3 regions of the Nisaea sp. genome follow, and region 2 is predicted to be linked to each of the others. Evidence: riboswitches for the same ligand, from Rfam matches in the RefSeq annotation. Region 2 holds a riboswitch; each other region holds the start of a gene.
What was found. A riboswitch is a leader RNA that binds a small molecule or an ion and turns the genes downstream of it on or off. The one in region 2 is predicted to bind thiamine pyrophosphate.
Positions count from the first base shown of each region.

Region 1: it holds a riboswitch for thiamine pyrophosphate, as region 2 does, so the genes downstream of both, VOI22_RS09020 (ABC transporter substrate-binding protein) here and VOI22_RS04525 (ABC transporter permease) in region 2, are expected to answer to the same signal.
Region 3: it holds a riboswitch for thiamine pyrophosphate, as region 2 does, so the genes downstream of both, thiC (phosphomethylpyrimidine synthase ThiC) here and VOI22_RS04525 (ABC transporter permease) in region 2, are expected to answer to the same signal.

Region 1 is NZ_JAXMNY010000001.1:1,896,870-1,904,868, forward strand. Features, by position in the region: gene VOI22_RS08985 (carboxymuconolactone decarboxylase family protein) at 1-307, shown strand, start outside; gene phnE (phosphonate ABC transporter, permease protein PhnE) at 674-1,591, opposite strand; gene phnD (phosphonate ABC transporter substrate-binding protein) at 1,685-2,701, opposite strand; gene phnC (phosphonate ABC transporter ATP-binding protein) at 2,735-3,595, opposite strand; gene VOI22_RS09005 (hypothetical protein) at 3,821-4,132, shown strand; gene VOI22_RS09010 (MaoC family dehydratase) at 4,141-4,599, opposite strand; gene VOI22_RS09015 (tartrate dehydrogenase) at 4,604-5,668, opposite strand; TPP riboswitch at 5,825-5,928, shown strand; gene VOI22_RS09020 (ABC transporter substrate-binding protein) at 6,005-7,120, shown strand; gene VOI22_RS09025 (branched-chain amino acid ABC transporter permease) at 7,147-7,999, shown strand, end outside.
Region 2 is NZ_JAXMNY010000001.1:955,518-963,516, forward strand. Features, by position in the region: gene VOI22_RS04515 (branched-chain amino acid aminotransferase) at 1-188, shown strand, start outside; gene VOI22_RS04520 (ABC transporter substrate-binding protein) at 235-1,176, opposite strand; gene VOI22_RS04525 (ABC transporter permease) at 1,177-1,947, opposite strand; TPP riboswitch at 2,002-2,105, opposite strand; gene VOI22_RS04530 (NAD(P)/FAD-dependent oxidoreductase) at 2,220-3,701, shown strand; gene VOI22_RS04535 (acetoin utilization protein AcuC) at 3,698-4,864, shown strand; gene VOI22_RS04540 (DUF192 domain-containing protein) at 4,912-5,412, shown strand; tRNA gene VOI22_RS04545 (tRNA-Pro) at 5,502-5,578, shown strand; gene VOI22_RS04550 (CC0125/CC1285 family lipoprotein) at 5,763-6,281, shown strand; gene VOI22_RS04555 (ETC complex I subunit) at 6,392-6,706, shown strand; tRNA gene VOI22_RS04560 (tRNA-Arg) at 6,723-6,799, shown strand; gene VOI22_RS04565 (porin) at 7,158-7,999, shown strand, end outside.
Region 3 is NZ_JAXMNY010000001.1:755,291-763,289, forward strand. Features, by position in the region: gene purQ (phosphoribosylformylglycinamidine synthase subunit PurQ) at 1-347, opposite strand, end outside; gene VOI22_RS03565 (diguanylate cyclase domain-containing protein) at 601-1,983, shown strand; gene VOI22_RS03570 (GNAT family N-acetyltransferase) at 1,980-2,447, opposite strand; gene purS (phosphoribosylformylglycinamidine synthase subunit PurS) at 2,458-2,700, opposite strand; gene purC (phosphoribosylaminoimidazolesuccinocarboxamide synthase) at 2,742-3,506, opposite strand; gene thiC (phosphomethylpyrimidine synthase ThiC) at 3,700-5,508, opposite strand; TPP riboswitch at 5,586-5,685, opposite strand; gene VOI22_RS03590 (aspartate aminotransferase family protein) at 5,720-7,099, opposite strand; gene VOI22_RS03595 (TetR/AcrR family transcriptional regulator) at 7,177-7,896, opposite strand; gene VOI22_RS03600 (NRDE family protein) at 7,901-7,999, opposite strand, start outside.

The sequences.
Region 1 (7,999 bases), 940 kb from region 2:
CGAGTGGTCCGTGCACAAGCCTTTCGCCCTGAAGGCAGGCATCTCGGAGGAAATACTGGACGCGATCCGGGACAGGAAAACGCCACCCTTCAAGAAGACGGATGAGCGGGTCGTCTATGACGTTTCCCGCGCGCTGCATGAAACCCATAAGATCGGCGACGCTCTCTATGCCGAAGCTATCGAGATACTGGGTCAGCAGCGGGTCATCGATCTTGTCGGGTTGCTCGGCTATTACACTCTGATCTCCATGACAATCAATGCTTTCGAGGTTCCTCTCGAAGGCGATCAGGTGGCCGAACTCGATTAAACCCAATGCCTTGCAGGGCGCAAATGACCAACGCGCCCTGCAATCACGGTAAAAGCCATTATTTTAATAGTAAATTATTTTTCAATTTTAGAACTGGTTAATATTGCATTAACTCCCGGCCCACGATAGCATTGTCACCAGTGAGTAGGAGAGTGCACATGATAACTCTTGCGATGGTGATAGTGACGTGGTGCGTGGTCGCACTTGTCGGTGGCGTGCTTCTCGGGCGCGGTATCCGCGAGAACTAATCGCGAATTAAGCTCCAGTCTCCTGTTCCAGGTTTCCATACCCGGCTGCCGATTCCTGGAACGCTTCCTTGATCCTGATCGCCTCAATCCCGGTCTTCTTTGCAGGCGGGCTCTTTCGTCAAAGAGGCCCGGCTCTCAGAACGATTTCAATTCCAATGATAATCGCGGTCAGCATCGCCAGATAGCCGACGAACTGCGCGTGATCCTCACCATCGATCACCACCTTGCGCAGCCGCGCACCAAAAATATCGAACAGTGAGACAGTCGCCAGAATGATCAGCAGGATCGCGGCGCCTGAACCATAGTCGAAGCCCCGCAAGGATTCAGACAGCGACATGCCAATGCCTCCTGCCCCGACGATCCCCAGCACTGTGGCCGAGCGCACATTCGCTTCGAACCGATAGAGCGAAAAGGAAATCCATAGTGGCAGAACCTGCGGGATCACCCCGAAGACAATTTCATGCAGGCTCGTCGCCCCGGTAGCCCGGATACCTTCGACCGGTCGCGGATCGATGGCTTCAACCGCCTCGGAGAAGAGTTTGGCGAGTGTGCCCGTTGTATGAATGGCCAGCGCCAGCACCCCGGCAAGCGGGCCGAGCCCGACAGCAGCGACAAAAACCAGTGCGAAGACCAGCTCGTTGATAGCCCTGAACGCATCCATCAGGCGCCGCACCGGAAAACTGAGCCAGGTCGGAGCCAGGTTTGACGATGCCATCAGACCAAAGGGGACCGCGAACACGACCGAGAGGAACGACCCCCAGACCGCCATCTGCACGGTCTCCAGCATCAGATCGAGATAACTCCGCCAGTAACGGAAATTGGGCTCCAGAAAATCGGACAGCAACATCGCCATGTTACCGCCGCCGCTGAACACATCCCCGATACGATTCATGTCCGACGGCACGAAGCTCCAGACCAGCATGATCAGGAAAGTGCCCCAGAGCAGGTAGTCGAACGCCTGCTCCTGGCGGCCACGGCCGGGCACGACGATGTCCTCCAGGCGGGGCTGGGTTCCGTTGGCGGCACTATTATTCATGGCTGACACTCATGGGACTTGGTTCCCGAAAAGAAGCGGGGGCCATGTGGCCCCCGCATATCGGCCCGGCGAAACACCGGACCAGGATCTGGGTTACTTGCGAGGGCGAGCCTCGGCGGCGCGGCGGATATCCGCGATCTTCTCGTCGATCTTGGCGATCTTCTCTTTCTTCTCGGACTGGGAGAAAGTGTCGTCGCCCTCGATGGACATGCGCTGACGGATTTGGTCCATCTCATAGAATGGCCAGAGCTGGGCATTCGAGGACGGCACGAACGGGCCCATATCGATCATGGCGAGGATTTCACGAGCCGTGGTCACTTCCGCATCGCTGCCGAGGCGGCCATAAGTCATGAAAAAGCTCATGATCTTGGCTTTCAGACCCTTGTTCAGTTCCGGGCGCCAGGCCATCGGATCGGACGCGATCAGCGGGGAGCGCCAGATTTCCTTGATCTCGGCAAACAGTTCCGGTTTGGCGAATTTCAGACGCTTGTAGAGGCCACCGGAGGACGCAACGGCCGCATCGACCTGCTTGGTCGCGACGGAGATCAGGTTGGTCTCATGGTTTGCATTGCGGACAATCTTGAAGCATTCCTTCGGATCAACGCCTTCCTTGGCGAAGATAAAGGTAGACGGCACCAGGAAGCCCGAGGTTGAGTTCGGATCGCCAAGGCCAAAATTCAGGCTCTTGTCGCACTTCATGACGTCTTCGTAGCTCAGACCAGAATCCTTGTGCGTGACCATGACCGACCAGTAACCCTGATCGCCGTTGGATTCGGTCGTCTGTGCAAAGATCTCGGCACCGGCGCGGTCGACAGCGACCATGCCGGACTTGTTGCCGTACCAGGCGATATCGACCTTGTCGAAGCGCATGGCCTCGATCACACCCGCATAGTCAGCCGCGAAGAACGGCTTCACCGGCATGCCGAGATCCGCTTCGAGCGCCTGCAGGAACGGCCCCCACTTCTCGCGTTGGGCGGAGCTGTTCTCCGTAGCGATGATGCCGAAGTTGATTTCCTTCGGGTCTTCCCTGTCGGCCAGGGCCGGCACCGCGCTTGCGGCAAGGCCTGTGGCCAGAACCGCGGCGGCGGTCAGGCGGGTGAAGATGGTCATGGGATCAGCTCCTCTTGATGCTGGAAAATGGTTTCAGGCGGACACAGCAAGCCGCTGCTCCGCCACTTCATGTGCCTCTGCGAAATCCTCGGCATCGGGGAGGATCAGCTCTTCGCTGGCCTCGCCGTAGATTTCACGGAGAAAAGCAGTGGTGAGATCGTGGGACGGCCCGTCGAAAACGACCCGGCCGTCCCGCATGGCGATAGTGCGCTTGCAATAGCGCCGGGCGTATTCGACCTGATGCAGCGAAACGAGCACGGCCGTGCCTTCCGTCCGGTTGATATCGGAGAGCGTCTCCATCACCCGGCGGGCGGAGGCCGGATCGAGAGAGGCAATCGGCTCGTCGGCGAGAATGGCTTCGGTTTCCTGCACGAGACATCGGGCGATGGCCGCACGCTGCTGCTGCCCGCCAGAAAGCGTCGCCGCGCGCTGCCGCGCCGTCGCCGCGATGCCAACCCGCGTGAGTGCCTGCATGGCGCGCTGCTTTTCCAGTTGGGAGAACTGCATGAAAACGCCGCGCCATTTCGGCATTCGGCCGAGACGGCCTGCCAGCACATTGGTCAGCACCGTCAGACGCGGCACCAGATTGAATTGCTGGAAAATGACACCCAGGCGGCGGCGCACCTGCGACACGTCGCCGGTCAAGCGGCCACCGGCCTGCACCTGATCGCCAAATACAGCGATTGAGCCCCCGTTATCGCCTTTATTGGCGACGATCAGGCCGCCAATATGCCGGATGAGTGTCGACTTACCGGAGCCGGAGGCTCCGATCAGCGCCACCATCTCGCCCGCTTCGAGCGCAACCGAGACTCCGTCGAGCGCCCGGCGCCCGTTCGGAAATGTTTTGGAGACGTTCGTGACCTGAATAACAGGTTGGCTCTGAGTATGTGACATGCGGCCCCTTCCCAAGGACCGCGACATTACTCAAGAGCGTTGACCGGCATGCCGCAGAGTTATGACGATTTCAGGACTCCATCGTGACTCAATCCCCACAAAAAGACGCGGAAGAGTCCCTGATATGTCATGTACGGCCGGACAATCCATAAACTGAATCATTTCAGCCAAGAGACTTAATGGTTCTATATTGGTAGAATTAACTCTCTCTTAGGGGGTAATTTCATGGAAAATTTGGCTAAATTCGTGTTCGAACGCACTATGATAAACATTGTGCCGATTCTGATTGGTGTATTGGTTGGCATCGCAATAGTCAGGGGTGCTCTCGCCAGTCGAGGCTCGATATTTAGATCCATCGTTGTTGGGGTTTGCGGGTATTTAGCTGGTGTCGTCAGCTATTCAGTTTACGATATTCCAGAGCGCCCTATAGAGCTGGTTGAAGCGCTTACGCTTTCGATAGGAATGTTTGGGCTGCCATTCCTAGTCGCATTGATGATCTTCCGAAAACGCAAAATAAACATTGCGTCAGACCAGTAACGCCAAAATTAATCACCTTTTCCTCGGCAAGAAACGATCTGCGGGCACTCCATCGTCATGACCGCTTCGCCATCCTGATTGAACGTCGTGTATTTGAACCGGACAAAGCCCCTGTCCGGTTTGGAGCGGGACTGACGTTTCTCCAGCACTTCCATCTCCAAGCTCAGAGTATCGCCCGGCCGCACCGGTTTCAGCCAGTTCAGCTGATCGATGGTTCCGGCACCGAGATTGGTCGCCTGCAGTCCGTTCGCCTGCCAGGCCAGCCTGAAGCTGACGGCAAGGGTCTGGAAACCGCTGGAGATGACGCCGCCGAAATGGCTCTCCTCGGCATCCGGCACGCTGATATGGAAGGGCTGCGGGTCATACTTCCAGGCAAAATCGATGATCTCGGATTCCGTCATGGTCTTGCGCTGGGAACGGAGGACCTGGCCGATTTCCAGGTCCTCGAAATAAACAGGAGACTGCATAAGCTCAGTCCCGAAGCACGGCGGCGATGGCATCGCCAAGATCGGCTGTCGTGGCCTGACCGCCAAGATCCGGGGTCTTCGGCCCACCACCTGAAATCACCGTCTCGCAGGCAGCAACGATGGCGTCCGCCGCTTCCTGATGCCCATGATGCTCCAGCAGCATGGCGCCGGACCAGATCTGGCCGATCGGGTTGGCAATCCCCTTGCCGGCGATGTCCGGGGCAGAGCCATGCACCGGCTCAAACATGGAGGGATACTTCTTCTCCGGATTGATGTTCGCGGACGGCGCGATAGCGATGGATCCGGCAACGGCCGGGCCGAGATCGGACAGGATATCACCAAACAGGTTGGAGCCGACGACCACATCGAACCAGTCCGGATGCAGCACGAAATTCGCGACCAGAATGTCGATATGATACTGGTCCGTCGCGAGATCCGGGTATTCCTTCGAGATCGCCGCGAAGCGCTCGTCCCAGTAAGGCATGGTGTGAATGATGCCGTTGGATTTGGTCGCCGAGGTTACCTTCTTCTTGCCGGTGCGTTGGCAAAGCTCGAATGCGAAACGCATGATCCGGTCGGTTCCGGTCCGGGTGAAGACGCTTTCCTGCATCGCCATCTCACGGTCCGTACCCTCGAACAGGCGCCCGCCAATGGACGAGTATTCGCCCTCGTTATTCTCGCGCACGACATAGAAGTCGATATCTTCCGCCGTCCGGTTCGCCAGCGGACAATTCATGCCCTTGAGCATCCGGATCGGGCGCAGGTTCACATACTGCTCCATCTCCCGGCGGATCGGGATCAGCAGGCCCCAGAGCGAAACATGGTCCGGCACACCCGGAAAACCGACGGCGCCGAGGAAGATCGAGTCGAATTCCTTCAACTGCTCGATCCCGTCGATCGGCATCATCATGCCGGTCTTCTTATAGCGCTCGCAGCTCCAATCGAATTCGGTGAAATCATACTCAATGCCGAACTTCGCCCCCGCTGCCTCCAGCACCTTGATGCCTTCCGGAATGACCTCCCAGCCGATACCGTCGCCCGGGATCACCGCGATATTGATTTTCGACATTGGGTTTTTCCTCCGCATCAGATTTTCTTGTTGGCCGCATAATAGGCTGGGGACGCGGTCGGACAAACCACTCCGTGGAACTAATCCGGTTCAATCTGCTCACGGCTTCTTCCCCGACCGTCTCTTGACAAGTTTATGACCGGGCCGCAGGTTGGCCTCGTGATGCTGGGGTGTTTCGGAATTCGTAGCCGGAACTGAGAGGATACCCATCGAACTTGATCCGGGTCATGCCGGCGCAGGGAGACGTCACGAGACTGCAGATGCGGTCGCGTTCATTCCTCTCGCCCCGATTTTGAATCTGCCGTTCCGTCGAACGGACCTATTGGAGTGCCGGGAATGTTCCTGAAAACCGCCGCCGTCGCGCTGACCGCGCTTATGGCCATAAGTCTGACCGCAAAAGCCGAGACAATCCCCGTGCTGGTGCCGATCACCGGCTTCCTGTCTCTTGAAGGAACATCCCAGCGCAACGGCGCGGTACTGGCCATCGAGCGTTATGGCAAGGATCTCGATCTGGAACCCGAAGTGACCGACACAGGCACCTCTCCAGAAGGTGCCGTCACCGCGTTGCGCCGGGCGCTGGAGGGCGAGCCGAGTGCCGCCGTTGCCTCCATGCTTGGCACGCAAATGCTGGCCATGCTGCCCATCGCCGGTCGCGCCGGCGTTCCGCTGCTCACCGTTTCCGGCACGGCGAAGATCACCGAGATCGGCATTCCCTGGGTGTTCCGTTTCTTCCCGGGCGACAGCGTGGTGAAGGTGGCGCAGGCCCGGTACGCTATCGAGGAACTCGGCGCCAAACGCCCGGCTCTGCTCCATCAGACCACTGCCTACGGGCAGAGCGGTGCGGAGCATTTGCGCCGGATCATGAATGATCTCGGGGCGCCGCTGGTGTTTGAGGAAGCCATCGACGTCTCGGTGAAGGACATGCTGCCTGCCCTGACCCGGATGCAGGAGGCCAAACCCGACCTGATCCTGCTGCACCTGCATTCCGGCTCTACCGCTTTGGTGATCCGCCAGGCCAGGGACCATAACATCGCCCTGCCGATCCTTGCCGGCTCCGCCATGCACCAGCCGACCACGGCCGCCCTGCTGGACCCGAAGCAGCTCGCCGGTGTTTGCGCCGAAAGTGCGTCCTCGCCGATTTCTGAGCCAGAAGGTCCGGTTGAGGATTTTACATCGGAATATCGAGCCCGTTTTGGAACCGAGCCCGACGCTTTCTCGCTGGCCCAGTATGACGGCGCGGCCATGATGATCGCGGCGCGGAATTCAGGCGCCAGAACCGCAGAAGAAGTGCGAGACTGGCTGGCCAGCAACAGCTATGACGGGCTCGCCATGACCTACAAATCCGACGGCGAGGGCAACATGGCGCATGACGCGGTCATCGTCTGTTACGATGGCAAAAGCGCGGTACCGGCGATCAAGCGGCGCTACGAGAATGTCAGCGGCGTGAAATAGAGCCGCACCCGGCACCCGCCCCAGCCATGTCAACCATTGCTCTCACCCAGATCCTGCTGAACGGTCTCGCCCTCGGCGCCGCCTATGCCCTTATCGCGCTTGGCTTCGTCATCGTGCTGAACGCCGTGGGGGCGGTGAATTTCGCCCAGGGCGAGCTGGTCATGGCGGGCGGTTTCGCCGCCATCGCGCTCGCCCCGTTGATCGGCGAAGCGACGGCGCTGCCAGGGCTGCTCCTGCTGCCGCTGGTGATGGGGCTGATGGGACTCGTCGGGGCCGGCTTCGCCTGGATTGCCTATTTCCCCGTGCGCAAACGCCATCAGGTCGCGGTCTTCGTCAGCACCATCGCCGCCGGACTGGTGCTGCAGCATCTGGCGAACGCCCTTTTCGGCGCCGCGCCCCGGGCCGGGCCTCCGCTCATCGCGGGCGCCCCTATGACCATTGGCAGCCTGTCCATCTCGCTGCAGCAACTCGCGGTGATGGCCTGTGCAGCCGCCCTGATCTCCGGGACTGGCCTGTTTCTCGGCCGGACCCAGACCGGGCGACACATGCGCGCCGTGGCACAGGATTCTGAAATGGCGGCCGCCATCGGCATCCACCCGAAGCGTATGATCACCCTCTCCTTCGCGCTCGCCATCGCGCTTGCGGGCGCGGCCGGATTGCTGCTGTCCAACCAGTTCTTCGTCAGCCCTAACGATGGCGGATTGTTCATGCTGAAAGCCTATATCGCGGTAACCATCGGCGGCTGGGGCAGGCTCGACGGGGCGGTGATCGGCGCAATGTTGATCGGCATTTTCGAGACCCTTGTCGCCGCGCTTACCTCCTATCTGGTAGCAGAGGCCCTGCTCTATGCGCTGCTACTGGTCATGCTGGTGTTCCGAC
Region 2 (7,999 bases):
TGACGCTGACGGCAGACGATGTGCAATCAGCGGACGAGATCTTGGTCTGCGGCAACTATGGGAAAATCCAGGCGATCAATCGCTTTGAGGAACGTGCCCTGACACCAGGGCCGGTTTTCGAGCGGGCCCGGCAGCTCTACATGGGCTTTGTGGAGAGTACGCGGGCGTCAACAACAGCCGCTGGATGATCAGCTCGCCCCGCACGTCCTTATCGGATGTGCGGGGCGCTTCTGGTTACTTTAATTCGATCGTGTAAGATTCTGTTTTTACGTCTTTAGTGACCAAACCGGCTTCTTTCATGAAGGCGGCAAACCGGTCATAGCGGCCACGGTCTAGAGCTGCCGGGCGCAGGGCGAAACGGGGCAGGGTATCGCGCCAGGCCCGCTTGTTCAGCTCGTCATCCAGCTCTTTGCGGCCATCGATAAAGGCCATCCAGGCATCGCCGGGATGGTTGACGATATATTGGGTTGCCTGCTCCACGGCGGAGAGGAACTTCTTCAGGCGCGGGTCGTCGAGGCGATCCTTGTGCGCGATATAGATCAGCTCGTCATAGGGCGGCACACCTTCCTCCTCGACAAAGAAAGCCCGGCCCGGTTTGCCGACAATATCCATCTGGTTCAGTTCGAAATTCCGGAAGGCGCCGATCACGGCATCGACCTGCCCCGAGATGATCGAGGGAGAGAGCGAGAAGTTCACGTTGATCAGTTCGACATCCGAGAGCGTCAGGCCGTGCTTCTCCAGCATGGCGCCGAGCAGCGCATCCTCGAAGCCGCCGACCGAGTACCCGACTTTGCGGCCTTTCAGATCGGCGATGGATTTCACCGGCCCGTCCTTCAGGACCACGAGCGTGTTTAGCGGAGTGGCGACCAGCGTGCCGAAGCGCACCAGCGGCAGGCCTTCGGCTGCCTGGATGTGGAGCTGCGGCTGATATGAAACGGCGATATCGGCTTTCTGCGCGGCGACCAGTTTCGGCGGGTCATTCGGGTCGGCCGGGGCGATCAGTTCGACCTCAAGGCCTTCATCGGCAAAGAAACCTTTTTTGTCGGCAACTATCAGCGGGCCGTGATCGGGGTTGACGAACCAATCCAGAAGGACGGTCAGCTTGTCTGCCGCATTGGCCGGCGCTGTGCCGAGGACGATCAGCGCGGCGAGAAGCGCGGCGGTCCGGGTGAACATTCAGTTTCCTCCAGTATGCAATGTTGGCCGGGCTTCGCCGGCTTGCCAGGGCATGGCTGCCCTGAGCAGGAAATCGATCCCGTAATAGAGCGTGATGGCGAGGATCGAGAGAGTGAAGAGTGCGGCGAACATGACGTCGATCTGCAATCGTGCATTTGCGTGCAGCATCAGGTAGCCGAGCCCCGAGCTGGAGCCGACCCATTCGCCAACAATCGCGCCGATGGGGGCCACGGCAGTCGCCACGCGCAACCCTGAAGCGAAAGCGGGTAGGGCGGCCGGCAGTCGGACATGCAGCAACAGCTCAAGGCGATTGGCGCCAAGCGTGCGTGCGCAATCGATAAACAGCGGATCTGTCCGGCGCAGGCCGTCATACATCGCCGCGGTTACCGGAAAGAAGATGATGAGCGCGGCCATGGCCACCTTGGACGCCATGCCGTAGCCGAGCCAAAGCACGAGGATCGGCGCAAGCGCGAAGACCGGCACCGCCTGACTGATGACCAGAACCGGCAGCAGCCATGGGCGTATCCGGGCAGACCAGGCCAGCATGAGCGCCGTCGCGCCACCGAAAAGCGTGCCCAGGGTAAGGCCGAGCAGGATTTCTGCCAGAGTGATAGAAGCATGACGGGCGATCAGGGAGGCTGAACGGATCCAGGCTTCCGCGACGGGAAGCGGGCCCGGCAGTATATAGACGGGCGTGCCGCTGATGCTGACGATGAGCTGCCAGACGGCCAGTATCCCGGCGAATATGATTAACCCGCGGACAGCATTCATGAGCCGTCACCAGCATCAAGGTTCTGGGAAATCGGGATCTTGCTGAAAAGGCTGTGCCGGGTCATTTGCTCTCCCTACGCCGGCATTACCCGGATCAGGTTTAGGGTCGTTCCTCCCGGAACCTCTCAGCCGCACCTGCAGCTCCCCTGATTGAGCGGCAAATATGGGCGAGCTTCATTCCCATAGCAAGCCGTCAGATTGTGCCCCACTGGATGAGAGCGCCAAAGCGCGCTACCTAGTGACAGGGAAACAAGACGTTCTGTGGGGATCATGTGAGCGACGCAGGCTTGGTCATTGGACTTGATGCACTTGAAGTGCGGGTCGCGGAGGATCTCCGGACCATTTCTTATCCCAACGCGGCCTGGGTACCCGAGCGGCACGCTCCGGATGGGCGCCCTGTCCTCGATGTGCTGGTTATTGGCGGCGGGCAGGGCGGCCTTGCTGTTGCCCACGCCCTCAAGCGGGCCCGTATCGAGCGGGTGCGCATCGTGGATCGATCACCGGAAGGGTTTGAAGGCCCTTGGCTGACCTATGCGCGGATGCCCACACTGCGGTCGCCGAAAGAAGTCAACGGCCCCGATCTTGATATTCCCTCGCTCGCCTTCCGGTCCTGGTTCGTAGCGCAGTATGGCAGAGCGGCCTGGGAGGATCTCAACAAGATCGCAAAGGAAGACTGGGCCTCCTACTTGCTCTGGCTGCGCCGGGTTCTCGATATAGCCATCGAGAACGAGGTCTCGGCGGAGCGGATTGCGCCCGCCGCGGATGGCGATCTGATCTGCGTGGACCTCGTTGGTTTGCGATCCGGTACCCGGGAGCAAGTGCTTGCAAGAAAGATTGTGATCGCAACCGGTATTGAAACGCCCGGGAATTGGTGGACGCCGCCGGAAATCAGTGCGCTCGACAGACGGTTTTGGTCACATGCTTCCGAGACTATCGATTTCGAGAAACTTCGCGACCGTCGCGTGGCTGTGCTGGGGGCCGGTGCGTCGGCGTTTGACAATGCTGCGACGGCGCTGGAGGCAGGTGCCGCACGGGTGAGCGTCTGCTGCCGGCGAGAAGAATTGCAGCGGGTGCAGCCTTTCAAGTGGCTGTCCTTTCCCGGCTTTCTCGGGCATTTCGCGGATCTGGACGATACCTGGCGCTGGCGCTTCATGAACCATCTCATGAGCTTGCGCGAAGCCTTCCCGAAAGAAACCTGGCAGAGAGTCGCGAAGCACAAGAACTTTGAGCTCCTCACCGGCGCCCCATGGCTGTCCTGTGCAATCACAGGCGACCAGATCGACATCGAGACTCCGAAAGGAAAACTGGAAGCAGATTTCCTGATTGTTGGAACCGGCTTCGCGATCGATCTTTCGGCGCGGCCGGAGTTTTCCGAGATCGCCGCGTCGGCGGCTACCTGGTGCGACCGATACAGCCCGCCGGCCGGTGAGGAAAACCCGCGTCTCCAGTCCTTTCCCTATCTCGATCCTTCATATGCGTTTCAGGAGCGGGATGCCGGGACGGCCGGATGGCTCCGGAACGTTAGGCTCTTCACCTATGGCGCAACGCTCAGCTTCGGGCCCTCCGGGTCTTCCATCAACGCGATGAAGTTCGCGGTTCCACGTCTTGTCTCGGGGATCGTCCGGGACCTGATGGCGGAAGACGTGGAGCAGCACTGGGAAAGTCTGAAAGCCTATGACCTTCCCGAATTCCTGCTTCCCGATGAGGAAGGGAAGGTCGCGCCCCAGCAGGCCGTGATCAGCAGGACCGCATGAGGGTGCGCGACTCGCAGATACAGGAACACCTGGACCCCGCCATACCGGATGTTTTTCCAGACCGCCCGATCCTGATCGGCAGCGAGATCTACCGAAAATCACGGTACGGCGCGACGCACCCTCTCTCGATCCAGCGGGTAACGCCGGTGATGGATCTCGCCCGTGCGCTCGGCTTGCTCGACGAAAGTCGTTTCGTGGACAGCCCGATGGCGACACCGGATGAGCTCGCCCGCTTTCACGCCCCCGACTATATCGCCGCCGTGGTTGCGGCTGAACGGGACGGGCATGTCAGTGACGAGGTGAAGGAACGCTACAATATCGGCCGCAGCGGAAACCCGGTCTTCCCGGAGATATTCAGCCGTCCGGCAACGGCGGCGGGGGCATCCTTGCTGGCCGGACGAACCCTGGCCGCGGTCGAACGCGGCACTATTCACTCTCTGGCGGGAGGTACCCACCACGGCCGCCCTGCCATGGCCTACGGGTTCTGTTACTTCAACGACCCGGTGCTTGGTATTCTCGCCATGCTCGACGGGGGGCTGTCCCGAGTCCTCTATGTCGACCTCGACGCCCATCACGGCGACGGTGTGCAGGATGCCTTTCACGACGAGGATCGTGTTCTGACGATCTCCATTCACGAGGATGATCGCTGGCCCCGCACAGGACCCGCGGAAGACAGGGCCGGCGGCATGGCCCGGAACTTCCCGGTTCCGAAAGATATGAACGATACCGAACTCCGGTTTCTGATTGAGGAAGCGATCCTGCCGATAGGGGAGGGTTTCCGTCCGGACGCGATCGTCATCCAGAGCGGATGCGACGCGTTGGCCGATGACCCGCAAAGCAAATTATCGCTTTCGAACAATGCGATATGGGAGGCAGTTCAGCGCCTTTCGTCTCTTGCTCCTCGCGTTCTTGTGGTTGGAGGGGGTGGTTATAACCCCTGGGCTGTTGCCCGTTGCTGGACTGGCATCTGGGCGCATTTGAATGGCACCGATCCGCGAGGCATCTCGTTCGATAAAGAAGCCGAGAGCGTTTTGCGCGAGCTGTTTTGGAATCATAGCCGTGGGCGCAATCCGCCGGCGCACTGGTTCACAACACTGGCCGATGTTCCGTTGGAAGGAGATGTGCGATCCGCCGTGCAGGATCTTGCCCGCTTGCTCCCATGATGCGGTCAGCGCTCTTGAGCTCGGCACGGGAGTCAATTATCGGATGAATGGTCTATGACACTGAACAGGCAGTATCCGCTTTGACCCACTCCCTGAAGACCGTAATTGGCGCGATATTTGTGCTCGGACTGTTGGCTGTCGTTCCCTTCAAGGCAACAGCCGGCGAAGACGCGCGTCTGGTATTGCATCGCGGCGATACAGAGCATGTCTTTACAGTCGAAGTTGCCGACACACCAGAAACCCGGGCTTCGGGACTGATGTTCCGGAAAGAGTTGGCCGATGATGCCGGCATGCTCTTCATCTACCCGGGCAAGCAAAAGATATCGATGTGGATGAAAAACACACTGATCTCGCTCGACATGCTGTTCCTCGACCGTGATGGAACGATTTTGCATATCTCCGAACGAACGACGCCGTTATCGACGCAGGTAATCTCTTCCCGGTTTCGCGTGAAGGCTGTTCTTGAGGTCGTTGCGGGAACGGTCGAGCGGCTCGGTCTTCGCGCAGGCGACCGCGTGGAACATGATCGCTTGGCGGCGGATCGCTAAAAATCGTGGCATGACACTCGAGTATTGCGCTGGTCGTTCAAAAGCATTACCAAGCGTGCGCCCGTTGGAATTCTCGCTGCGGGCCGTGTCGGGGTGTAGCGCAGCCTGGTAGCGCATCTGCTTTGGGAGCAGAGGGCCGGCGGTTCGAATCCGTCCACCCCGACCATTCACTTTTTATCTCCCAGACCGATCTCATTTTATTGAAGGTGTAGCTCCGCTGAAGGAACCTTCATCTGGAAAATGAGAATGAGACCTATTATCTTTTGTTGTGGTCGCGCCGTTTTGGCGGGTTATGGCCAACCGGGAGCAATGCCATGAACATTGAACGGTCGTATTTCAGGACTCCTCGGATGAGAATATCCGGATTGCTGTTTCTGGCTCTGTTGTTACCGGTTCTGGCGGGGTGCGCTTCTCCGACGCCTTATGCGCCTCTGTCGGATCGCTTCGGCTATAAGGACAGCAGCATTGAAAGCAACCGCTTCCGGGTCAGTTTCAGCGGCAACTCGTCCACAGATCGTGAAACGGTCGAGACGTACCTGTTGTACCGCGCGGCGGAGCTCACGCTGGAGAAGGGGGCTGCCTATTTTCTCGTGGTCGAGCGCGATGTTGAAAAGACCGACCGCTATTTGAATTATTCCTATGAGCCCTTCGGATATGCCGGGTACGGCTACTACGGCTATCACGGAGGATATTACTTCCGTCATCGTGTTTATGCCGGCCCTGACGAAAGCGTACCGATCACCCGCTACGAGGCTATCGCGGAAATTATCGTCGGCGGCCCCGGGCTTTCCGACAATAAAGCGGACCTATACATGGCCAAAGAGGTCATCGAAAACCTTGGGCCGAAGATCGTCCGGCCGAAAAGCTGAGTCTCTGCTGCATTGACCTCGCAACGCCTTTGAGCGATACGAAACCCAAGGGTGTCTCACTGGGACGCTGGAAGGTCCGTAAGGGTCTCGGGTACGAGGAGAGATTTCATATGTCAGTGCGGATTTATCGGCCGAGCAAAACGGCCATGCAGTCTGGGCGTGCGAAGACCAAGCTTTGGGTGCTGGAGCCTACCCTCGATACTGCCCGTGTTCCGGAACCTCTCATGGGGTGGGTCAGCAGCGGCGATACAAACAATCAGGTTCGGCTGACTTTCGAGACCAAGGAAGAGGCCGTTGCTTACGCCAAGAAGCACGAGCTCGACTACATCGTGCAGGGCGACCACAAGCGGAGCCTGAAGCCGAAGGCCTATGCCGACAACTTCGCGGCCGACCGCTTTGCGACCTGGGGCACCTGGACACACTGATCTCGCCAGTTTTCGCGGCCCCGTAGCTCAACTGGATAGAGCACCGGACTTCTAATCCGACGGTTGCAGGTTCGAGTCCTGCCGGGGTCGCCAATTTCTGTTTCTCATTCCTAAAACAAGATCACATTCCCTTTCCGGGGGCGGGTGGTGCCGTCGGCATGCGGGCACCAGGAACGCTCTTAAGTGCGGGGGGGGGTGTTTTTCAATACCTTGCAACTCGATACGATCTGTTTCCGCACGGGAACTTATCTCTCTAACCGTTGCAGAGAGGGCCTTTCTGGCTGTGTCACGGCCTGCGCATGACTTTGTCCGGGATGGTGTTATTGTACATGATTGTACTTATTCACATCTGAGGGTCACCGGTCAGCACGCTGTTTCCGGTTGCAGGATCGTTTTTGACATTAGATAGCATTTTGGCAGGCTGTTCCTGTCGGGTGCATGGGGATAACGGATGAAAAATTTTGCGCAGCCCAAAAAGGCCTTGCTTCAGACCACAGCGCTTGTTGCCGCAGGCTTTATCGTTTCCGCGGCCCCTGCTGATGCCGCGGAAAAGCTGAGGATCGGTGTTGGCGGTTACGCCGAGCAATGGTTCGGCTATACGGATATTCAGGACGATGGGAACACCACTCAGGATCTTTCCGGTTTCGATGTGAAGTCGGACACGGAGATCCATTTCGAGGGCTTCACCACGCTGGATAACGGTCTTGAAGTCGGGATCAATGTTCAGCTTGAGGGCAACACCAACAGCAGTGACCAGATTGACGAGAGCTATCTGACGGTTCGCGGCAATTTCGGTCAGATTGACATCGGTGACGAAAATTCAGCGCTCTACAAAACGCATGTCGCGCCGAAAGAATACGGAATGGGGATCAATTCCGGAGACACCGTCGATTGGGAGCTGAGCGGAACTACTTCGATCAGCAACTCCGGTTATTTTCGCGCCCCGTTCGGCGGTACCTTCATTGAGCCTGGCCGGGCTAACGATTCGACAAAACTGACGTACTACACGCCGCGTGTTGAAGGTTTCCGCGTCGGCCTTTCCTATGCGCCCGACAGCGCCCAGGACAGCAATGTCCTGCCGGACCGCAACACAAGCAGCCTGACCGACGGCGTCATGGCCGGGATCGACTATTCCCGTGATTTCAATGGCGTGAAGGTCGGGGCGTCTGCGGGTTACGGCACGTTCCTTGAGGCAGCGGGAAACAATCCGGAACCGGAAGCATACGCATTCGGTCTCACGGTTGATTATGCCGGGTTCCAGGTTGGCGGCTCATACGCCGGCTTTCAGGATTC
Region 3 (7,999 bases), 200 kb from region 2:
CCGACATTGCGGCAGATGAATTTGAGGCCGGCATTGCGCATCAGCACGCCCGGCAGCAGGCCGGTTTCCGTCAGCACCTGGAAGCCATTGCAGACCCCCATGACCGGCGTGCCTTTCGCTGCCTTTTCCTTCAGGCTGCGGAGCACAGGGGAATGGGCGGCCATGGCACCGGCGCGCAGATAGTCGCCATAGGAGAAACCGCCGGGGACCACGATCAGGTCCACATCGGGGATTTCACTGTCTTTATGCCACACCATGAGCGGCGCCTTGCCGCTGGCCTGTTCGAGCGCAATCGCCATGTCGCGCTCTCGGTTCGTGCCTGGGAAGACGATGATCGCTGATTTCAACGCAGGGGCCTCTTATTTGGGGCTGGATCGGCGCGGCGGAAAGTACGGGAGGCCGCGCGGAAGTGCAAGTCGGGACACCGGCGTGGCGGTGGATTCAGCTACGCGCCTGATGCTGCTCGGATTAATTCAACGCAGGCGTCATAGCGGCCATGGTTGTGAGTAATAGGTTGATTTACGCGAAACCCGAATAATAGAGTAAACAGCTGGTGAAGGCCGATCAAGGCAGCGCTGGCGAAAGACGGGGGCGGTTTTGATGGAGAAAATCGACGTCAATAGCGCGAGCGATGTCGCTTTAGTCGAGACGATTCTGACCTCCATCGATCAAGGTATGCTGCTGTTTGATGAGCAGCACAAAGTCCGTGCCGCCAATTCCCATTTCACGAGGCTTTTCGGGCCGTTGCTGAACGGCTCTCCCGTTGGTCAGCCGATCGGCGTGCTGTTTGATGCGATTGACGGGCCAGGTGCGAGCGGTACCAGTTGGTCCGCGCCGATAATCGGAGCCGCCGCCAATGGCGATACGCTCGAATGTCGGCGAATCGTGGCCGGTGACATTGTCTGCGAGATACGCGGCCTACCGCTTCAAAAGACCGGCTATCTCCTGACCTTCAGGGATATTTCCGGACAGGCGCGCTCTGAAGAAACACTCCTCGATCAGGAGCGCCACATTCATCAAATCCTCGATGATAGCCCTATCGGGGTAAACATCATCGGCCAGGACGGGCACCGCCGGTACTCCAATAGAAAGATCCGCGAGATGCTGGGGCTGTCGGAAGAGGAAATCCGGCAAATCCTCGCAGCAGATCATTATGTCGATCCGGATCTGCGCAACCGCGTGATTGCGAAAATGACGCAGGCCGGCGCTGTTGAAAACGAAGAGGTGGAGCTTTTCAGAAGTGACGGGCGCCGTTTCTGGGCCCTGGTCTCCGGTCGGCCGTTCACCTATCACGGCGAGGAATGCATTCTTGGCTGGGTCTATGAGATTACCGACCGGATGGAACTTGAAAGAAGCCAGATCCGGAGCCGCGAAGAGCTGGAAATGCAGGTTCTTGAATTGCGTGACCGGGAAGAGCGAATGGCGCGGCAGACAGCCGAGCTCGAAACTCTCGCGACGCGTCTCGCTGAGTCAGAGCAAAAAATGGCGGAGCTCGCCAATCACGACAGTCTGACAGGATTACCGACGCTCCGGCTTTGTCACGATCGATTGAATCAGGCTATGGCGCAGGCCCAACGCAGCCAGACCCTCATGGCTGTCTTTTATGTCGATCTGGATGGTTTCAAGCCGGTTAACGATACTTATGGCCACGATGCTGGGGATCAGGTTCTGAAGGAGGTGGCTAATCGTATGCGTGGATGTTTCCGCGAAGTGGACACGGTATCCCGGATTGGAGGCGATGAATTCCTCGTTCTGCTGACTGGCCTTGGCTTTCGGGATGTCGTGGCGCCGTTGGCGGAACGCCTGCTGAACAGTTTTTCCGATGAATTCAGCTTTGAGGAAGGTGGCACGAATATCGGGGCCAGCATCGGCATTGCCTTTTTCAACGGTGCCTCGGACACGCCGGATTCGCTCATCAAACGCGCGGACAAGGCCATGTATGACGCGAAGAAGAACGGGAAGAACCGCTATTCGGTCGCCTAGCCGCGCGGGTCCTTGATCATCAGCGCGAACGCGTCTTCATCAAGATTGAACCGCTCGCTAACGGTCCAGCCGAGGCGCTGATAAAGCGGTTCGGCTGTATGCGTATAGAGATGCAGGTGTTTGATGTTGCGCGCGGCAGCTTCACGTTCGACCGCGCCGACGAGTGCGCTGCCGAGGCCTGTTCTCCGAAACGCCGGGTCAACATAGACGCTGGCGAGCCAGTGAAGCAGGTCCGGCCGTTCCTCAAGGTCGTGATCGACGAGGCAGGCTATGCCGAGCGCAACACCATCCCGCTCTGCGATGACGCATTCTTCGCTCGGTTTCCGGATCATGTCCTGGAACCAGCCCTCGGTAACGGACAGAGACCGGCCGGCGGTCACACCCCATTCCGCATGATTCCACGCGACAACTGTGTCGAGATGGTGCGGGGCGTCGGTAAGGCGGAGGATGCGGCGGGGGGCCATGAAGCCGCCCTCAGCCCTCGATCTCGACCGTGTAGTTCTCGATAACGGTATTGGCGAGCAGCTTCTCGCACATGTCGGTTACCTGGGCGCGGGCCTTCTCCGCGTCGGTCTCGCCGAGATCGAGTTCGAGGAACTTGCCCTGGCGAACCTGATTGACGCCGCCGAAACCGAGTGCGCCGAGCGCATGTTCGATGGCTTTCCCTTGCGGGTCGAGAACGCCGTTTTTCAGCGTGACATGGACAGTGGCTTTCATGCTCTCACCAATTAGTTGGTCGTTCGTGCCGACGTGCGGCTTTACTGGATGGCTTTCGGACCCTTGAGGTCCATCGGTCCGGCTTCGGGAAGGACGCCGAGACGGCGGGCAACTTCCTGATAGGCCTCGCGGACACCACCGAGATCGCGACGGAACCGGTCCTTGTCCAGCTTTTCGTTGGTTTTCGAATCCCACAGCCGGCAATTGTCCGGGCTGATTTCATCCGCCAGTACGATCTGCAATGTGTCCTCGGTATAGAGCCGGCCGAATTCGAGCTTGAAATCGACCAGGCGCAAACCGACGCCGATGAACAGCCCGGAAAGGAAATCGTTCACCCGGAGCGATAGCGCGACGATGTCGTCGATGTCCTGTGTGGTCGCCCAGCCGAACGCGGTGATGTGCTCTTCGGAGATGATCGGATCGCCGAGCTCATCGGATTTGTAAAAGTACTCGATGATCGAGCGCGGCAGCGGAGTGCCTTCCTCTAGCCCGAACCGCTTCGCGATTGAGCCTGCGGCGACATTGCGGATCACCACCTCGACCGGAATGATCTCGACTTCACGGACGAGCTGCTCGCGCATGTTCAGGCGACGCATGAAATGCGTCGGGATGCCGATTTCGGTCAACCGCGTCATCAGATACTCGCTGATGCGGTTGTTCAGCACGCCCTTGCCAGTGATGATGCCCTGCTTTTCTGCGTTGAAAGCTGTGGCGTCATCCTTGAAATACTGGATCAGGGTGCCGGGCTCGGGGCCTTCGAAAAGGTCCTTTGCCTTACCTTCGTAAACTTTTCTGCGTCGTGCCATGGGTTCCCCGCCTGCTGGCTGGCGGTCTATTTCCGTGATGGACTGAACCTGCCACTACGGCAGCAGGAAATGCCGCTCCATATAAACATAAGGTAGGACAAACACAATCAGGGAAGCAGACCCGCGGCTCTGCGTGGTCCGGGCGTTGCAGATGGCTGGTCCGGGTCCCGGCTGATCCGGGACCCGGTTTCTCTTATCCGGCCTTGCCGTTCGATGCCTGATAGATCTCGCTACCCTTGTCCCGGAACAGCTCGGCCATGGTTTCCATGCCTTGTTTCGCCTCGTCCTTCAGCTCGTGCGAGATCCGCATCGAGCAGAATTTCGGACCGCACATGGAGCAGAAATGCACCGTCTTGTGTGCTTCCTTCGGCAATGTCTGGTCATGGAAGTCGCGGGCCGTCTCCGGATCGAGCGACAGATTGAACTGATCCTCCCAGCGGAAATCGAAGCGCGCCCGTGAAAGCGCATCATCCCGTCGTTGTGCTCCCGGATGACCTTTCGCCAGATCCGCCGCGTGGGCAGCAATGCGGTAGGTGATCACACCCGTTTTCACATCGTCCCGGTCCGGCAGGCCGAGATGCTCCTTAGGCGTCACATAGCAAAGCATGGCACAGCCGAACCAGCCGATCATGGCGGCGCCGATGCCGCTGGTGATGTGATCGTAGCCGGGGGCGATATCGGTGGTCAGCGGGCCAAGCGTATAGAACGGGGCCTCGTCGCAGGCCTCCAGCTGCTTGTCCATGTTCTCCTTGATCTTGTGCATCGGCACATGGCCCGGGCCCTCGATCATCACCTGCACATCATGTTTCCAGGCTATCTTGGTGAGTTGCCCGAGCGTCTCCAGCTCGGCGAACTGAGCCTTGTCGTTGGCGTCAGCGATTGAGCCCGGCCGCAACCCGTCCCCGAGCGAGAAGGAAACGTCGTAGGCGGCCATGATTTCGCAGATTTCCTCGAAATTCTCGTAGAGGAAGCTCTCCTTGTGATGGGCCAGGCACCATTTCGCCATGATCGAGCCGCCCCGGCTGACGATCCCGGTAACCCGGTCCACGGTGAGCGGAATGAAGGGCAGGCGGACGCCGGCATGGATGGTGAAATAGTCGACGCCCTGTTCGCACTGCTCGATCAGCGTGTCGCGATAGACCTCCCAGCTCAGGGCTTCCGGAACGCCGTCGACCTTCTCCAGAGCCTGATAGAGTGGCACGGTGCCGATCGGTACCGACGAGTTCCTTATGATCCATTCGCGGATATTGTGGATGTTCCGCCCGGTGGAAAGATCCATCACCGTGTCGGCGCCCCAGCGGATGGCCCAAACCATCTTGTCGATCTCGTCCGCGACGGAGGAGGTGACGGCGGAATTGCCGATATTGGCGTTCACCTTGACCAGGAAATTCCGCCCGATGGCCATGGGTTCAGTTTCCGGATGGTTGATGTTTGCCGGGATGATGGCCCGGCCCCGGGCAATCTCGTCCCGGACGAATTCGGGTGTCACCACGTCCGGGATGGAGGCGCCAAAATCCTCACCATCGCGTGCGGTCTGTTTCAGCTCTTCGCGGAGCTGGTTCTCGCGGATGGCGACGAACTCCATCTCCGCCGTGATGATACCGGCCCTGGCATAGGCGAGCTGGGTCGGCCGTTCGCCGGGTTTGGCGCGCAGCGGCGGCTTGATGGCGCCGAACTCCGTCACCAGATTGCCGTCGCCGACATTGCCGTTGTCTTCCGGCTTCACGATGCGGCCCTGATAGGTCTCGACATTGCTCCGCGCGGTGATCCAGTCCCGGCGCAGTGCAGGCAGTCCAGCCTCGATATCGATATGGGCGTCGGCGTCGGTATAGGGGCCGGACGGATCATAGACGGTCACCGGCGGCTCCCCGGCGGAAGGGTGTACGGCGATTTCGCGCATCGGCACGCGGATATCGGGGTGGATGCTGCCCGGCACATAGATCTTGCGCGAGGCCGGCAACGGTCCCGTGGTAACGGCGGCGATGGGGGAGTGCTTGTTCATAAGGTGGATCCCTTGCAGTCGGTTGCACAGAGATCCGGGGAGGCTTCAGGATAAATGGGGTGCGTGTGGCTGCAAGAGCGGTAACGCGTTTCCATCCCTACGCCGGCATGACCCGGATCAGGTTCGAAGGGTCGGCGCAATGCCTCTCAGCCCGTACGGGCACCCCTTGGAATGCGTGAAGCCTAGGCGGGAACCAATCCGATGAAAAGGGTTAATCCAGCTCACTTTCGAAGGCGGCGAGGGTCTTCCCGAGGCGGCTGACGATTTCGTCCACTTCGTCTCCGGTGACGGTGAGGGGCGGCGTCACCATCAGCCATTCGCCGTATTTCCCGTTTGCTGTCCGCCGGGAATAGAGCAGCAGGCCATGTTGCATGCCGATCTCGATCATCCGTGAAAGCGCCTGCCGGGAGGCTGGCAGAATTTCCTTCGTTTCCTTGTCACGCACGATCTCTATGGCATTCAACAGGCCGAGCCCACGGACGTCGCCGAGAATACCGCTGCGGGTCTGCAGATCGCGCAAACCGGCCCGCAGACGCTCTCCCATCTTCGTCGCATTTGCCATCAGGTTGTTTTCGACCAGCTCGCTCACCACTGCATGACCGACGGCGCAACTCAGCGGATTGGCGACATAGGTGTGGCCGTGCATGAAGCCGCCCGTGCGGGTGACGGCTTCGACCATGGCAGCCGGTGCTAACACCAGGCCGAGCGGTGTGTAGCCGGCCGCGATACCCTTGGCCAAAGTGATCATGTCGGGTTTCGCATCCGGCCAATGATCGGCACACAGGAAAGTCCCGGTTCGGCCGGCGCCGCACATCACCTCATCATAGATCAGCAGTACGCCATGCTTTGTGCAGATGTCCCGCACCGCTTTGTAATAATGGTCGGGTGCAACCAGCGCGCCGGTGGCGAGGCCCCCGACCGGCTCCATGATGAAGGCCAGCACCGTTTCCGGGCCTTCTTCAAGGATGGCTTGTTCAAGCATGGCGGCGGCATGCCGGGCATAACTGTCGGCGTCGTGATTGTCCGGCAGCCGGTAATTGAAGGGCGCCGGCACTTTCGGCATCACTTTCATCATACCGGAGAACAATGCTTCGGAGGCCGGGTCGCCACTGATCGCGGCGGCCCCGAGGGTGGAGCCGTGATAGCCGGGGTCGCGGCCCAGAACCTTGCAGCGCGCGGTCTCACCCTGAGAGATGGCGTATTGTCTTGCCAGCTTGATGGCGGCTTCGTTCGCTTCAGATCCGCCAGAGCAGACGAAGACACGCTCGAAGCCGGGGCCGGCATGTTCAGAAACCAGATTGGCGAGATCGATATTGGGTTGGTTCTCGAAATGTTGCCGGCCGGCAAAACAGATTTTGTGCGCCTGATCGGTCATGGCAGCGATGACGCGTTCGTTGCCGTGGCCGAGATTGGTCGCCACCGGTCCGCAACATGCATCCAGATATTGTCGTCCCTCGGTATCCCAGATCCAGGCACCCTTGCCGTGTGAGACGGTCGGGTGTCGCTTACTGCCTTCCGGCATGTAGAAAACGTCGATCGGCCCGCCGTGGCTGCCAAATGTTCCGCCGTTTTCGTTGATTTCAGCCGCCACTGCCCGCTCCTGATTTTGAATGTGGATCATGCTCTGGAGCGAAGAAAATCATATTATTGTACGGTGTACAATAGAAGCTATTCGAGATTGCCGTCGCGTTGAACTTTTTGCGCCAGACCAGCGATCAGAGCGTCCGTAAACATCTCGAACCCGGGCTCAAGCGAAGACTCGGTTCCATTCTGCCAGCGCAGTACCAGCGCCCGGTTCAGCAGCAGGTGGCGTTCCGCGGCCAGGGTCGGGTAAAGCGCAGGATCAGCAGCTTCGACACTGGCCGTAAGGGACGCTTTCAGATCGCCGTCCGGATCGGGAAAGACATGGGCGAACTCCTGGGTGGCATAGCCGCACAGGCCGGTAATGACAGCATTATAGGCGGACACCAGATCCTCTCCCGCGAAACCGGCCCGGGCGAGGGTGGCAAGAATGCCTTCGACCAGTTTCAGGTCGGCGCTTGCACTGGAGACCAGATGGCCGCCGATCAGGGGAGATATGTTCGGATGCGTGCGCACCACGTCCCGGTACCGCCGGAACAGGGCCTTCAGCCAAACCTGCCAGTCGGGCCCGGGTTCCGGCAGCACATCGGCAAACAGGGCGGCGATCAGCCGGGCGATCAGGAGATGACGGCTCGGCACATGCCAGTAAAGCGCAGTGGGATAGACGCCGAGGGCCTTGGCAATGTTGCGGATGGAGAAATTGTCCAGCCCCTCGCGGTCCAGCAGATCGATGGCAGCGGCAATGATGGCATCGCTGGAGAGCGGCGCACTCTTCGGTTTGCGTTTGGCGGGTTTCTCCTTGGCCATAGGCCTAGTCCGATAGATCAACGGGAGAGAAAGCGGTCTCGTCCGGCGGACCGCCCGCGAAGCGCCAGACCGGATTGCGGCCCGGGTCACCCGGCAAGGCGAT